DNA from 2 places in the Mesorhizobium sp. P2_E10 genome. Region 2 is predicted to be linked to the other one. Evidence: riboswitches for the same ligand, from Rfam matches in the RefSeq annotation. Region 2 holds a riboswitch; the other holds the start of a gene.
What was found. Region 2 has a riboswitch for thiamine pyrophosphate ahead of thiB (thiamine ABC transporter substrate binding subunit). Riboswitches for the same ligand answer to the same signal wherever they lie in the genome.
Positions count from the first base shown of each region.

Region 1: another riboswitch for thiamine pyrophosphate. It lies ahead of AC1D0N_RS05085 (YkoF family thiamine/hydroxymethylpyrimidine-binding protein); the one in region 2 lies ahead of thiB (thiamine ABC transporter substrate binding subunit).

Region 1 is NZ_JBFUEK010000002.1:93,157-97,530, forward strand. Features, by position in the region: gene AC1D0N_RS05055 (hypothetical protein) at 147-449, shown strand; gene AC1D0N_RS05060 (DUF982 domain-containing protein) at 475-798, opposite strand; gene AC1D0N_RS05065 (DUF1236 domain-containing protein) at 1,011-1,319, shown strand; gene AC1D0N_RS05070 (hypothetical protein) at 1,397-1,603, shown strand; gene AC1D0N_RS05075 (DUF2934 domain-containing protein) at 1,711-1,959, shown strand; gene AC1D0N_RS05080 (hypothetical protein) at 2,107-2,457, opposite strand; TPP riboswitch at 2,626-2,739, shown strand; gene AC1D0N_RS05085 (YkoF family thiamine/hydroxymethylpyrimidine-binding protein) at 2,730-3,338, shown strand; gene AC1D0N_RS05090 (ABC transporter permease) at 3,385-4,194, shown strand; gene AC1D0N_RS05095 (ABC transporter ATP-binding protein) at 4,191-4,374, shown strand, end outside.
Region 2 is NZ_JBFUEK010000006.1:150,274-154,647, reverse strand. Features, by position in the region: gene thiP (thiamine/thiamine pyrophosphate ABC transporter permease) at 1-517, opposite strand, end outside; gene thiB (thiamine ABC transporter substrate binding subunit) at 711-1,724, opposite strand; TPP riboswitch at 1,768-1,882, opposite strand; gene AC1D0N_RS17910 (thiamine diphosphokinase) at 1,970-2,614, shown strand; gene AC1D0N_RS17905 (ABC-F family ATP-binding cassette domain-containing protein) at 2,616-4,374, shown strand, end outside.

The DNA.
Region 1 (4,374 bases), on a different contig from region 2:
TCCCTGTCTATGAAACAAGTCTCCGATGTTGAACTCATGACTATGCCGCCGGTTCCGTTCGACGCGAGTCGCGTCCCGCACGCGGGGAACCAATAGGCGCCAATCTGCTTTGCAAGGACATGACTTGAGCTTGAAAGGAGCCGGACATGAAGACACTCGCTCTTTTGCCCTGTTTGCTGATGGCGACGCTGGCAAGCCCGGCGGCCGCGGAGACAAACGGTCAGACCGGTCAAGCGCCTGCCCCATCCACCCCTTGCCAGGCTCAGCCGCAAGACGGGAACGGGCAGACGAAGTCCAACAACGAAAGCCTATCCGAGACACTCGATCCTTGCGATGGCGTGTTGCAGCCGCCGCCCACCGGCGACCAGGGCGTCATCACGCCGCCCGACGAAGGCAAGACGCCGGTGATCAAACCCGGCGAGGTGCCGGCGCAGCCTCCGAAGCAGTAAGCGCTGCCCCGAGGTCGGGCGGGCGTCAATTCTCCTGGCTGTTGCTGGTTCCACCGCGCGCGTTCCTGGCTAACTTTGCCTCGCGAAGCGCCGTCACCGGGTCGACGCCGGTCCACAGAATGCCGGCGGCTTCGGCAAAGCCGATGAACGCCCGGCGCGCCTGGTCGGCGCTGAGATGACCGGCGCGCGCCGCGTCGCATGCCTTCAGCGCAGTGGCATGGATCGCACCGCGCCGCGCCGGCGGCCATTCCTTCAGGAAATTCTGCATCTGCGCCAGTGAGGCGATGTCGCGTTTGAAGCCAGCCCCCACAGCGATGGCCACAGGCGCGTGAAACAGCATTTCATCCATGTCGAAGACCTCCCGGAAAGCGTTGCAGCGCCTTCAATGCGCAACGGCGCCATGCGGTTCCCCGGATCAATGAGTCCCGATCAATTAGCCATTTCTCAGGGAACAACAGGCTTCCCCCGACGTTTGCCCCCTATAGAGCTCGCCACCTCGAACCATGAAAGTCCTCGCATCAGGCGGGGCAGGGCGAAGCTTGCAAACAACAGGAGAGAACGATGAAAAACCTTCTGATTCCTGCCGCTGCCGGCCTGGCTCTACTGGCTGGCATTGGCGTTGCCGCGGCCGAAGACGTGGTGGTCGTTTCGCCCCAACAGCAGACGGTCATTCGCGAATATGTGCACAAGCACCCATTGGCTTCGATCAATCTCCTCGGCGTCGAACTGAATGTCGGCTCCACTCTGCCTGACACCGTCGAACTTCAGCCGATCGAGGTTCCCGACGTTCAGTACAGATACGCTGTCGTCGGCGACCATACCGTTCTGGTCGACCCTGCCACCCACAAGATCGTAGAGGTCATCGACTGACGCTTGCCTTCCCTGTCGTCCCCGAACGGGGGCGGCAGGCAGGGCAGTGCCAGCTGGGGATATCGAAGGAGCCCCTCATGTTGCGGCATGCCGAGTCGCCCGATGTGGCCAAATCCGTCGACAAACTGCTCGCCGAGCGGAGCAGTGCGCTGTTGTCGATGAGGACAGTGATTGCAATGGTGCGGGAGCGCACCGGAACCGAGCGCTCGGATGCGGATCTGGAAGCCCTGATCACCAAGAAGGCGGCGCTCCTTGGCGTTGCGGTGTTGTCCGACAGGACCTGACTGCCGATGGATATGATGCCTTCGCGTTGACACCAAAGACGGCGCTCGAAATTTCAGCTAAAACAGTGCCTGCTCACGGGATTCGAATCGAACCGATGGAGGCAGGAGTGACGGACGACAGGCATGAACGCATTCGCCAACGGGCGCACGCGATCTGGGAAAAGGCGGGCCGGCCCGAAGGCGCGCATCAGCAGCATTGGGACCAGGCCACGGCCGAAATAGACGGCGCGGCTGCCAAGCCGAAAGCCAAGCCGGCCGCAAAGAAGCCTGCTGCCGCCAAAGTCAGCAAGCCCAAAGCGGCGCCGAAGCCGGCAGCCGCCGCCAAGGCGGCCAAACCCAAATCAGGCAAGGGCTAACCGCCTCTCACCCATGATGCAGTGAGGCGCGTTCTGCCTCGGCTTGGAGCCGCGCCCGCGCGCCGAGCAGCCGCGAAGGCGTCGTCGGGAGACAGTCGACGACCGCGGGACGGGCTCGGCGAGATTAGCGGGCCGGAAGGGCGCCCCTCACGCGTCCCAGGCATAGCTGGAGAGCGCAAAGCGGATGCCGGCCGCCGTCATCGCCAACTCGCATTCGGTGATCTGGCGTAGATTGCGCAAATAGCGCGCCACCGTCTGTGGTAGCCAGCCGGCGCAGGCCTCGGTGTAAACGCGGCTGTGTACGAGGGTGCCTGACGACAGCCTCTCCTCTTTCTCGGCAATGACTTTCAGATACTGGCGGATGAAGCGGATGTCGTCGGCGATGTCCTGGCTGGCCATGCGCCATGCGCCGGCCAGACGCTCGCGATGTTCGATCGATGCTGTCGAGATGAGCGGGCGGGAGAGATCGGCGAAGCCGGCGTGGTTTGCGGTGCTCATCCGGATCTCCCATGGGTTGGCAATAGTACTTTATGTACGAATGACGGTCAATACATTTTGTACGAAATCGGCTCCTTTGACACGTTGTGGCAGCGAGCTGGCGCAACGCTTTCCCGCCACGTGTCGAAAAAACCCCCTTCCGCAATCCTTCGAACAGTGCTTTAACGCGCCAATCCACAGGGGTGCTCCGTACGGTCGGGGCTGAGACGGGGGCGGCAAGCCCACAGACCCTAGAAGCTGATCTGGGTAATACCAGCGGAGCGAGGCGGGCTATGTTTTCTGGCGCACAGATTTCCCTGTATCCCATGACCGACGATTTCGTCGGCGTCATCCTTGGCGCGCTCGGTGCGCTCGATCCCTGGCGCGACAGGCTCAGGATCGAGACCGACGACATCTCGACCTTGCTGGTGGGGCCGCCCGAAGTGTTGTTTTCGGCGATGCGCGATCTGTTCGTGGCGGCAGCGGCAAGCGGCAAGCACTGCGTGCTGTCGGCGGCGATCTCGCGTGGCTGCCCTGGCGAGCCGGATGACCCGATCTGCCGCACCGATGTGCTCAGCAGACCCGTCGGACCGCTTGGGCCCCGCAAGGACGCGGCCATTGCCGCGGTGCGCAAGGCCGGCGCCACCGGCCAGCCGACAGCGGCGCAATTCTCGCTCTATGTGATGGGCACCGACGATCACATGGACGAGATCTACGGCTGTATCGACTTCCTCAAACAGTCCGGCGTCTACGACCGCTCCAAACACTTCTGCACCAAATTGCGCGGCGATGCCGGCGCGGTGTTTGCGGCGCTGAACGAGGCCTTCTGCCGCTTCGGGCCGGGCGCCGGCCACGTAACCCTCGACGTCACGGTATCGGCCAACAGCCCGTCCGCTGTCTGAGCTTTTTGCGCGCTCCTGTCGCGCCCGTCCGTCAAAGGTTATTTCAGTGGTCCCATCCGCCCCTTCGCGCCCGCTCGCGGGCTTCATCGCCGCCATCGCAACGGTCGCACCGGCGATCGCCTCGGTCGGCCTCTTGCTGCTGGCCTGGGAATTGTATGCCCGGTGGTCCGGCATCAAACCGACGATATTGCCGGCGCCGTCGCGTGTGTTGGAACAGGCGCTGCTGAACCGCGACGCACTGGTCGAGAATGCCATCCCCACCATCCGCGCCACGCTTTTCGGCTTTGCGTGTTCGCTCAGCGCCGCCTTCGTGCTGTCGGTGCTGGTCGATTTCTCGCCACCGCTGCGCCGCGCGCTGTTTCCGCTGCTCATCGTCAGTCAGACCTTGCCACTCATCGCCATCGCGCCGCTGGTGGTGCTGTGGTTCGGCTTCGGCCTGATGCCCAAGATCGTGCTGGTCGCGCTGGTCACCTTCTTTCCGATGCTGGTGGCGTTGGTTGAGGGCTATGACGCCACCGAGAAAGAGATCGGCCAGATGCTGCGCGCCATGGGGGCAGGGCGCTGGCGCGTCTTCCTCTCGGCACGGCTGCCCTCGGCGCTGCCCTATTTCTTCGCCGGTCTGCGCATCTCCATCACCTATGCTGTGGTCGGCGCCATCTTCGCCGAATATGCCGGCGCGGCAAAAGGGTTGGGCATCTACATGCTCAACGCCAAGAACAATTTCCGCCCCGATCTGGTGCTGGCCGCCGTCGCCGTCAGCGCGGCGCTGACGCTGATCCTGTTCGGCGCAACGGTGTTGATCCAGCGACTGGCCATGCCGTGGGAGCGGGTTAGACAGGCCGGGGGAGCGCAATGACCCGGCTCGAATTGCGCCACGTCAAGAAGCGCTTCGGCGACCTCGATGTGCTCGCCGACATTTCGCTCAGCGTGGGCGCCGGCGAATTCGTCTCCATTCTCGGGCCGTCCGGCGCCGGAAAATCGACGATCTTTCAGCTGCTGACCGGTGCGCTGAAAGGCGAGGGCGAGATGATCTTCG
Region 2 (4,374 bases):
TCAGCCGGAAGGCCGGCGCCGCGCCCATGCCAAGCTGGCTGGCCAGCCGCCACTGGTCGGCCGGTACCGTCCCCAGCGCCTCGAGGAACAACCGCACGCTGAGCGGCAGGTTGAAGAACACATGGGCGACCAAGATGCCGGACAGGCCATATATCCCGGGCCAGCTTTGGCCGCTGATCGCACCGAGCACGCCAGCGAAATAGCCGGCGCGGCCATAAAGGGCGAGAATGCCAAGTGCAGCGACGATGGCCGGCAGCGCCAGCGGCACGGCGAACAACTGCAGGATGAAGCCACGCCCTAGGAAGTGCGGATGCCGCGACAGCGCGCGTGCCACAAACAGCGCCGGCACTACGGAAAGCAGGGTCGAGAGCGCCGCCTGCCACAGCGTGAAGCGGGCGACACGCAGGAGATAGGGATCGAAGGCTGCCCATGCGCCCGAGAAATCGTGAGCGCCTTCGATGAGCAGCCCGGCGAATGCACCGCCGATCAGCAGCGCGATTGCGGCGAGCGCGACGATGCCGGCGGTGACGCGGGGGTCAGAGGACGCGCGCCTTCCACCCTCCCCCTTGTGGGGAGGGTCGGAGCGCGGATGCCGCGAAGCGGTGTCCGCGAACCGGGGTGGGGGTGAGGCTGGGCTCAGCGTCGCGACCCCCACCCCGCTCCGCTTCGCGGATCGACCCTCCCCACAAGGGGGAGGGTGAAGAGCGCGCTCATTTGCTCATCACCGCCAGCCACTCATCCACCCAGGCCTTGCGGTTGGCCGCGACCTCCTCGGGACTGAACAGCAAGGTCTTGGCCGGCTTGACCAGTTTGTCAAAGGCAGGGTTGAGCGGCTTGTCGGTCTTTCCGGCCGGGAACATCCAGTTGGTCTCGGGGATGACATCCTGGAATTTCGGCCCGGTCATGAAGGCGATGAACTTTTCCGCCAGCGGATTCTTCGCACCTGTCGTGGTGATGCCGGCAACCTCGATCTGCAGATACTCGCCCTCTTCGAAGGAAGCCGCCTGGTAGCGCTCGGTGTTTTCAGCGACCACGTGGTAGGCCGGCGAGGTGGTGTAGGACAGCACCATCGGCGCCTCGCCCTTGGTGAACAGGCCATAGGCCTCGCTCCAGCCCGGCGTCACGGTCAGCACCTTTGCCCTGAGCTTGGCCCAGGCTTCCGGCGCCTTGTCGCCATAGACCGACTTCACCCACAAAAGCAGGCCGAGACCCGGCGTCGAGGTACGCGGATCCTGGATGACGATCTTCTCGTCGGCACTGCCTTCGACCAATTCCTTCAGGCTCTTGGGCGGGACTTTTAGCTTTTCGGTGTCGTAGACGACGGCGAAATAGCCATAGTCGAACGGCACGAAAGTGTCGTCGCTCCAGCCGCCGGGCACGTTGACATCCGTCACCGCGCCATGCGGCGCAAACAGGCCGGAGGCCTTGGCCTCGGCGGTGAGATTGGTGTCGAGGCCGAGCACGATATCGGCCTTGGTCGCGGCGCCTTCCAGCTTGACGCGGTTGAGCAGCGCCACGCCGTCGGCGACCGAGACGAAGTCGAGGATGCACGCGCATTCGGCCTCGAATTCCTTCTTCACCGCGGGGCCCGGACCCCAGTCGGCGGTAAAGCTCTCATAGGTGTAGACGGTGAGCTTTTCCTGGGCCGATACCGGCTCGGACGTGGCAAAAACAGATGCCGCAAAAACTGTTGCTGAGACAAGAGAGTAAAAAAGCGTGCGCATCGGCGCCTCCTTCGTTCGCGTTGAAAGGAATTGAGGCGTCGGGCTATCCGAAACGTCTAATCCCTCCGCCGGTACAAACCGGATCAGGTTCAGCGGGTTGGCAAATCTGCCTCTCAGCCGGTCCGCGAAGATTGCGTCCGGCACCCCGTTAGAGCGTTTCGACACATAGGCCCGGCCGATCGACCGCGCAAGTGGGAGTTTGCCGCCTTCCGTTTCTCGTGCCGGGCTGGTAAGGGCCACCGGATATGAGCACATTCACCATCCTGCTTGGCGGCGATCTCATCCGCACGCCGCTGCTCGACCGCCAGGTCGAAGGCACGCGCGTCATTGCCGCCGATGCCGGCATCGGCCATGCCAGGATGCTGGGCGTGATGCCGGAACTCTGGGTCGGCGATTTCGATTCCGTGCCGGCCGATCTGCCGGACGATCTGGCGTCGGTGCCCCGCCAGGTGTTTCCGCCGGAAAAAGACAAGACCGACGGCGAATTGGCCATCGCCGCCGCGCTCGAACGCGGGGCAACCAGCCTGGTGCTGGCCGGCGCCTTTGGCGGCAAACGCGCCGACCATGCTTTCCTGCATCTGGCGCTCAGCATCCACCTGGCCGAGACCGGTACGCAGGTGCTTCTGACCAGTGGCGCGCAGGAGGGCATCCCGTTGCTGCCGGGCAAGGCCGGTTTCGACTATGCCGACGGCACGCTGTTTTCGATCCTTGGCTTTTCCGATCTGTCCGGCCTGACCGTCACTGGCGCCAAATGGCCGCTCGCCCATGTCGAGGTTGCCTTCGGCTCCTCGCTGACCATTTCCAACGAGGTCAAGGGCCGGCTCGAAATTGCACTGGGTGGTGGCCGCGCACTGTTGCTCGCCCACCCCTACCCTCTTCCAGAAAGCTGACATGGCGCCGCCGCTTCTCAATCTCGACGGGATAAAATTGACCTTCGGCGGCACGCCGCTGCTCGATGGCGCTGCGCTGACGGCATCGGCCGGCGACAAGATCGCGCTGGTCGGCCGCAACGGCTCCGGCAAGTCGACGCTCTTGAAGATTGCCGCTGGGTTGATCGAACCGCAGGACGGCGAAGTGTTCCGCCAACCCTCGGCGACCGTGCGCTACCTTCCACAAGTGCCCGACATGGACGATTTCGCCAGCGTCCGCGCCTATGTCGAGGCAGGATTGGGACCCGCCGACGATCCCTATCGCGCCACCTATCTGATGGAGCATCTCGGCCTGTCCGGCGAGGAACGGCCGAACGACCTTTCCGGCGGCGAGGCAAGGCGCGCCGCCCTTGCCCGCGTCATGGCGCCGGAGCCTGATATCTTGCTGCTTGATGAGCCGACCAACCATCTCGATCTCTCAGTGATCGAATGGCTGGAAGAGGAGCTCGCCCGCACCTCCTCGGCACTGGTGGTCATTTCGCACGATCGCCGCTTTCTCGAGCGCGTGTCGCGCGCCACCATCTGGCTCGACCGCGGCCAGACCCGCCGTCTCGACAAGGGTTTTGGCCATTTCGAGGAATGGCGCGACGTGGTGCTGGAAGAAGAAGAGCGCGAGCAGCACAAGCTCGGCCGCCAGATCGTGCGCGAAGAGGACTGGCTGCGCTATGGCGTGACGGCGCGGCGCAAGCGCAACATGCGTCGGCTCGGCGAATTGCAGACCATGCGCCAGCGCTTTCGCGGCCATCGCGGCGCCGAGGGCGCGGCAAACATGGTGGCCAGCGACGCCGCCGAATCCGGCAAGCTGGTGATAGAGGCGAAAAATATCGAGAAGAGCTTTGGCGACCTCACCGTGGTCAAGGGCTTTTCGACCCGCATCCAGCGCGGCGACCGCGTCGGCCTGGTCGGGCCGAACGGCGCCGGCAAGACGACGCTGCTCAAGATGCTGACCGGCGAGATGAAGCCGGATGTCGGCTCGGTGCGGCTCGGCACCAATCTGGAAATCGCCACGCTCGACCAGAAGCGCGAAGCCGTCGATCCGCAAGAAACGCTGGCGCAATATCTCACCGACGGGCGCGGTGAAAACCTTGTCATCAATGGCGAGCAGCGCCATGTCGTTTCCTACATGAAGGATTTCCTGTTCAAGCCGGAACAGGCGCGCACCCCGGTGCGTGAGCTCTCCGGCGGCGAGCGGGCGCGTCTGCTGCTGGCCCGCGTTTTGGCGCGGCCGGCAAACCTTCTGGTGCTTGATGAGCCGACCAACGACCTCGACATGGAGACGCTGGAACTGTTGCAGGAACTGGTCGCCGGTTTTGCCGGCACCGTCATCCTTGTCAGCCATGATCGCGATTTCCTCGACCGCACCGTGACCAGCCTGATTGCACCGGACGGTGACGGCCACTGGATCGAATATGCCGGCGGCTATTCCGACATGCTGGCGCAGCGTGGCGGCACCAAGCTCGACGATCGCAAGGCGCGAGCGAAGGCCGAAACCGGTGACGCGTCGGCAACGACCAAAAATGAAGCCTCTGTGCCAAAGGGGCCGGCGAAAAAGCTGTCGTTCAAGCAGAAATTCGCGCTGGAATCCCTGCCCAAGAAAATCGAAGCTGTGATGGCTTCAATCTCCAGGCTGGAGAACAACATCGCCGATCCGGCCTATTACGAGCGCGATCCGGCCTCGTTCCAGAAGACCATCGCCGCCCTCGACAAGGAGCGCGCCACGC